DNA from 2 places in the Thermocaproicibacter melissae genome. Region 2 is predicted to be linked to the other one. Evidence: predicted binding sites of a transcription regulator. Region 2 holds the regulator's gene; the other holds the start of a gene.

Region 1 (3,416 bases), 920 kb from region 2:
ATTTCTGAGGGACAGAAACAGTTGCTGACCATCGCCCGCGTCATGCTGGCAAATCCGCCCATGCTGATTCTTGACGAAGCGACAAGCAACATTGACACCTACACGGAGGTAAAGATTCAGAAAGCCTTCTCCGCCCTGACCGAAGGAAGAACAAGCTTTGTAATTGCACACCGGCTTTCCACCGTATTGACAGCCGACAAAATTCTTGTCATGGATCACGGCCGCATTGTGGAAAGCGGAACACACGAGGAGCTCCTTCAAAAAAACGGAAGCTATGCGAAACTCTACAACAGTCAATTCCGCCAAATGAATTCTCCAGAATAGCTTTACATGTTATTTTTTGGAATATATAATTGAAACAGGTATAATAGGTGCAAAATGAAAGGGGCGGAAATGGATGGCTCAATACATCGACAAGATGCTTGTCCCAAGCGTCGGTATCATTCGACACATTGTAGGCTTCGGCATGGGAGACCCTGGTTACAACGTGCTCGACACCCAGTCCAAAGACTATGTCCCTTGTGTCGTCTATTATTTTCGGCGCGGCATGGAAAAGCGCAGTGTTTCCGTTACGAAATATCAAGGAAAGTATTTTCTAGAATACTGTACTTACAGCAGTCTGGATGCCGTTCTGACCACACAAAAAAAGAGTTACACACTTCGCACCGTAACACGCGATTTCCTCTTTGAAGCCGTAAAAGCCTACCGTGCTTACCGGCTGCTCTACAATGAATACCCCGGATTTCGGGAAGACATTTACGACGCGCTGAGACAAGGCATTGGCTGCGTCTACCTCGGCAGCCTCGGCAAAGACAGGACGCGGCTGATTGACCTGATGACACGTTCCGGTTTCCATGTGACCTCATACAATTTCGACACGGTCACCACAAAAGAGGGCATCTGTGTTACTTTAGACGGCCTGTGCTTCCGGCCGGATGAAGTCATTCCCTAAAGCGAACAAAATTCTGTGCGCCATATTGCTCCTGCAAAGAAAAATATTCCTGCTAATGTACCAACCATTTCGACCGATTTCTACTGATTTCCGCTAAATGACTGCGAAAAAAGTGCAGGCACCCAAAATGGATGCCTGCACTTTTGTTGTCAGGAAGTTAGCAGCAGGAAACGCTATGATGGACGCGGTCACGCTCTTCGGCGCGTTTCGCGTTGTTCCAGCGGTCCATGGTTCCTACCAAATAACCAGTAATGCGGCGGACCCTTTCAAACGGAACCGGCTCAAACTCGTAACTCAAATCGGCATACTCGCCATCCAGTTTCACATTCAGATATTTGAGCTTGCGGTTCGGGTACTGCTCAGCAATATGATTGAGATATGCTTCCAGTTCCTTCTCGGAGGCCTCCCCGCCTTCGACTGTAATCTTATCTTTTTCCACAATTGTTCCTACCATGGTTCATTCTCCTTTCAGCTGCACCAAGTATACAGCATATAGTATCATTTGTCAATATTAAATCCTATATATTGTAATCCAGTGCAGTAAAAAAGCCCGGACGAGCCGGGCATTTTTTACACAGGATATTTATTTCTTGTAACTGTCTTTCAAGGAGACTGAACGGTTGAAAACAGGGTGGTCATGCGTAAAATCGCGGTTATCGGCACAGAAGTAACCATGCCGCAGGAACTGGAACGACTCGTTCTTCTTTGCATCGGCAAGCCAAGGTTCCACCTTGCAGCCCTTTCGTACAATTAGGGAATTCGGGTTCAGTTCATTAATGTAATCGCCGTCTTCCGGGTTCGGAACGGTAAAGAGCCTATCGTAGAGGCGTACTTCTGCGTCAATTGCCGTTTTGACATCGAGCCAGTGAATCGTGCTTTTCACCTTGCGGCCGTCGGGCGTATTGCCGCCGCTAGTTGCGGGGTCATATTCGGCGTAGACGGTTGTAACATTGCCGTCGGCGTCTTTTTCACAGCCGGTGCACTTGACGACGTACGCCGCTTTCAGGCGAACCTCGTTGCCGGGGAACAGACGGAAGTATTTCTTCTCGGGGACTTCCATGAAATCCTCGCGTTCAATCCACAGTTCGCGGGAGAACGTAACGCTACGCGTGCCGGCCTCAGGCTTCTGCGGGTTGTTTTCCAGCTCAAAGGTCTCCGTTTTCCCTTGGGGGTAATTGGTGATGACAAGACGGATTGGGTCCAGCACGGCCATTGCGCGGCGGGCGTTTTCATTGAGGTCTTCCCTCAGGCAATGCTCCAAAAATGCGTAGTCAACCGTGCTGTTGACCTTGGCCACACCGATGCGTTCGCAGAAATTGCGAATGGATGCCGGCGTATATCCGCGGCGGCGAAGGCCGCAAAGGGTCGGCATACGCGGATCGTCCCAGCCGGAAACATAACCTTCCTCCACAAGTCTGCGCAGCTTGCGCTTACTCATGACGGTGTTGTTGATGTTGAGGCGTGCAAATTCAATCTGACGCGGTTTGGAAGGCAGATTGACATGTTCAATCACCCAATCGTAAAGCGGGCGATGATCCTCAAATTCCAGAGAACAGAGCGAATGTGTCACGCCTTCCAGGGCGTCTTCAATCGGGTGCGCAAAGTCGTACATCGGGTAAATGCACCACGTTGTTCCTGTGCGGTGGTGCGGCTGATGATTGATGCGGTAGATGACCGGGTCGCGCAGATTGAAGTTGCCTGACGCGAGGTCGATTTTCGCCCGCAGCGTCATTTTTCCGTCTTCAAACTCCCCATCTCTCATGCGGCGGAAAAGGTCAAGGCTTTCTTCAATCGGACGATCACGGTATGGGCTGATGGCCGGGTGCGTCAAATCACCGCGGTATTCGCGCATCTGCTCCGGTGTAAGTTCGCACACATAGGCAAGGCCGCGTTTGATGAGGTCCACCGCAAGTTCGTACATCTTCGGGAAGTAATCGGAAGCATAGTAAAAGCGGTCTTCCCAGTCGAAACCGAGCCACTTGATATCTTCCTTGATGGCTTCGACATACTCCTCGTCTTCCTTGGTGGGGTTTGTGTCGTCCATGCGAAGATTACACAAACCGCCGTACTTTTCCGCTGTGCCGAAATCAATGCAAATCGCTTTGGCGTGACCGATGTGCAGATATCCGTTCGGTTCCGGAGGAAAACGCGTGTGCACTCGTTTTCCCTCAAATCTTCCGCCGGGTGCAATGTCCTTTTCAATCAGGGTATGGATAAAGTTGCCGGAGCTTTCTTCCGCTCCGTTTGTTACGATTTCTTCGCTCATCTTGCAGACTCCTTATGCACCTAATTTTTTCAGTCCGAGATTCAACCGTCTGAGGGATTCTTCCCTACCGAGGATGCAGAGGATTTCAAACGCCCCGCCCGGGGTTACCAGCTGCCCTGACGCAGCGATGCGCACAGGCCACAGGAGGGTACCGTTCTTAACCCCGAGCTTGGGCACAAGATCCATCATGGAGTCATG
Region 2 (3,416 bases):
TTCCGTTCCGAAAGATTTGCAAATGCCGCCTGCACTCAGCAGTGCCATGAAAAGTTACTCCTATCTTTATGTAAATCTGGCGCTGTTTTTCATACTATTATAACATCGGCGCTTCCGTTATAATAGCATAACGGAACAGCGCCTGTTTGTCAAGTATAATACCTTTACAGAAAACGCTTCAGCCTGTCAATATTCTGCTCTTCCGCAGCAATATATTCTTCCGCAATCTTTCTGGTCTTGGTATCACAGTCCGGCGCATGGTTCAGTACTTTTGTCATACCGATAATTCCCATGTTGGCTCCTTGAATCATCATTTCTGCTACGTGCTGAGGAGTATTGCGCAAAAATAACTCTGCTTTGACTGCGCCGGTAAGCATAGCCTGCATGTCTTTCCGAACGCCTTTCGGCTCTTCATTCTGCTGCTTGAGCAACGCACGAGATTTTTCCATTAAGTTGATATATCTTTCATCGTGACGCTTAATCTGCGAACTAAGGCTGCGGTTGCGCAAGTGAGGTATCACAATTTCTGAGGCTTCCATGCCTAATTTTGAAATTTTGTACAGCTCGTTTAGCACTTTTGAACGATCCGGATTCTTATGCATGATCATTACCTCCTTTCCAAGACCTCATCCTTCAGTGTTTCCAACGGCTATCGCAATTAGAAGCGGGAATGTCTGCCTTCAAAATTGGCGGCATAAACTAGACAATTGCACGATGGTCGAATATAATTAATCGGGGTGATTGAATGAAAGCTGGCATTTCCACAGCGTGCCTTTATCCCATGCTGCTTGAAAATTCCTTTTCGGAATTGATTTCACTTGGTTTTCGCCATTATGAAGTGTTTTTCAATACCGTGAGCGAATTGCGGGAAGAATTTCTTCACAAGTTAAAAGAAGCAGCAGATTCAAGCGGCAGCACGATTTGTTCCGTTCACCCCTTCACATCCGGCTTTGAAAATTTTCTTCTCTTTTCCGGCTATGAGAGAAGATACCGTGACGGCTTGGAATTCTATAAAAAATATTTCCATGCCTGCAATGTGCTCGGTGCAAAAATTCTTGTGCTCCATGGGCGAAAAAAAGACCGGCCGGATATTTCGGAAGAGATGTTTTTTGAGCGTTATCTGGGACTTTATGAACTCGGCAAAGAATTCGGCGTGACAGTTGCACAGGAGAATGTAAATCTATTTTGCAGCGACGACCCGTCTCTGATTCGGAAAATGCGAAAAGCCTGCGGCGAAAACTGTGCTTTCGTTTTGGACGTAAAACAAGCTGTTCGCGGCGGAACCGACCCTTTCGTTATGTGTGAAGCGATGGGGGAACAGATTTGCCATGTCCATCTCAATGACAACAGCCCGGAATCCGATTGTCTGCTTCCGGGGTTCGGCAAAATGGATTATGAACGGCTTTTTCGATGTCTAAGAAAAAATGGCTATGACGGCAGTGTCATGATTGAAGTGTACCGAAAATCGTTCGGTGATTTCACAGAGTTGCTGCAAGCGAAAAAAACAGTCGAAAAATTGTGTAGGAACTCATAATACCAAACAATTTACTCTTGCCGACGTACTAGAATTATGGTATAATTTACTAAATTTCAGGAAGGGATGAGGCTAATGAAGTGCCCATATTGCGGATATGGCGAAAGTAAGGTTATCGATTCCCGCCCTACCGACGAAGGGGCGAGAATACGAAGGCGCCGTGAATGCCTGAAATGTTCCAAGCGCTTCACAACCTATGAGGTCATTGAAACGATTCCGATTGTGGTTATCAAAAAGGACAAGTCTCGTGAAACTTTCGACAGAAGCAAATTGATGAATGGGTTGCTCCGTGCTTGTGAAAAGCGGCCGGTATCCCTCGAAACCCTTGAGAAAATTGTCGACGAAATTGAAAATATGCTTCAAAATTCCCTCGATCGGGAAGTTCCGTCCAGCTTAATCGGCAAATATGCCATGGAAAAGCTGAAAGAAGTGGACGAGGTTGCATATGTACGTTTCGCTTCGGTATATCGGCAGTTCAAGGATATCAATTCTTTTATGGAAGAATTGAGTAAAATGATGAAAATGAAAAAATAAATGCGTACACGGTAAGCGCAGCGCTTTAGCCGCCAGTTTCAGGCGGCTGTTTTTCTGCCAATATGAGTATCCTGTAAATTTTCGGGAAATTTATTGCCAATCTGTGAATTCAACGGCAATCATAGCCCTTTTCCTGCTGAAACGCTTTACTTTGCAAATCACTTATTGTAAAATGTAAGAAATTGAACGGGAGTGTTAATATTGCAGCCAAAATATCATAGAGTTTTGTTGAAACTAAGCGGCGAAAGCCTTGCCGGAAATCAATCCCACGGGATTGATTTCGATACTGTTATGAAAATCTGCCGCTCGATTAAATCTTGTGCAGACATGGGTGTGCAGATTGCCATTGTTGTCGGAGGTGGGAACTTCTGGCGCGGTCGTTCCAGCGGTAAAATGGATCGCACAAGGGCTGACCACATGGGAATGCTCGCTACAACCATCAATGCTCTTGGCATCGCCGACGCTTTGGAACAGCTTGGCTTAGTTGTGCGGGTTCAGACCGCAATTGAAATGCGTCAGATTGCCGAACCATATATTCGTAATCGTGCTGTCCGCCACCTGGAAAAGGGAAGAGTTGTCGTTTTTGGTTGCGGAACAGGAAATCCTTTCTTTTCGACTGATACTGCTGCGGCCCTTCGTGCTGCGGAAATTGACGCCGACATCATTCTGAAAGCTACCATGGTTGACGGCGTTTATGACAGTGATCCGAAGAAGAATGCAGACGCCAAAAAATTTGACAGTCTGACTTTTTATAATGTCCTTGAGAAAAATCTGCAGGTAATGGACAGCACGGCAGCTTCTCTTTGCCGTGATAACCATATTCCGATCTGCGTGTTCAGCATTGAAGATCCAGAGAATATCGTGAGAGCCATCTGTGGAGAGAAAATTGGAACCATTGTGAAGGAGGAGACTCAATGAAGGACATTCTGAACGATGCGGAAACCCGCATGAAAAAAAGCCTGTCCGTTCTTCAGTCTGATTACGGTGCAGTGCGTGCAGGACGTGCAAATCCTGCCGTGCTAGACAAAATTCGTGTGGATTATTACGGTACGCCAACACCGATCAATCAGATTGCTGCAATCTCCGTCACGGAAGCTAGGATTCTTACCATTCAGCCTTGGGATATCTCTAGCTGCAAAGCCATTGAAAAAGCAATTGAAACATCAGATTTGGGAATTAATCCCCAGACAGATGGAAAAATAATTAGGCTGACGTTCCCTCCGCTTTCGGAAGAGCGCCGCAAAGAACTTGTCAAGGAAATCAGCAAAATGAATGAGGAATGCAAAATTGCAATCCGTGCCATTCGTCGCGATGCCATTGACAAGCTGAAAGAAGCAAAAAAGAATTC

What was found. Region 2 encodes NrdR, which represses ribonucleotide reductase genes. Its sites were predicted from a motif close to CACNANATNTNGTG; they were not measured.
Region 1: nrdD (anaerobic ribonucleoside-triphosphate reductase) is a predicted target of NrdR. The motif match lies at 1,469-1,482, and genes of this name have one in related genera.

Annotation. Positions count from the first base shown of each region.
Region 1 covers NZ_CP101827.1:1,793,047-1,796,462, forward strand. Annotated here, with positions in the region: gene NOG13_RS08635 (ABC transporter ATP-binding protein) at 1-324, shown strand, start outside; gene NOG13_RS08640 (hypothetical protein) at 398-952, shown strand; gene nrdD (anaerobic ribonucleoside-triphosphate reductase) at 1,110-1,406, opposite strand; gene NOG13_RS08650 (glutamine--tRNA ligase/YqeY domain fusion protein) at 1,536-3,218, opposite strand; gene gltX (glutamate--tRNA ligase) at 3,231-3,416, opposite strand, start outside.
Region 2 covers NZ_CP101827.1:775,701-779,116, reverse strand. Annotated here, with positions in the region: gene NOG13_RS03940 (ABC-F family ATP-binding cassette domain-containing protein) at 1-48, opposite strand, end outside; gene NOG13_RS03935 (hypothetical protein) at 165-602, opposite strand; gene NOG13_RS03930 (sugar phosphate isomerase/epimerase family protein) at 746-1,534, shown strand; gene nrdR (transcriptional regulator NrdR) at 1,610-2,068, shown strand; gene pyrH (UMP kinase) at 2,270-2,986, shown strand; gene frr (ribosome recycling factor) at 2,983-3,416, shown strand, end outside.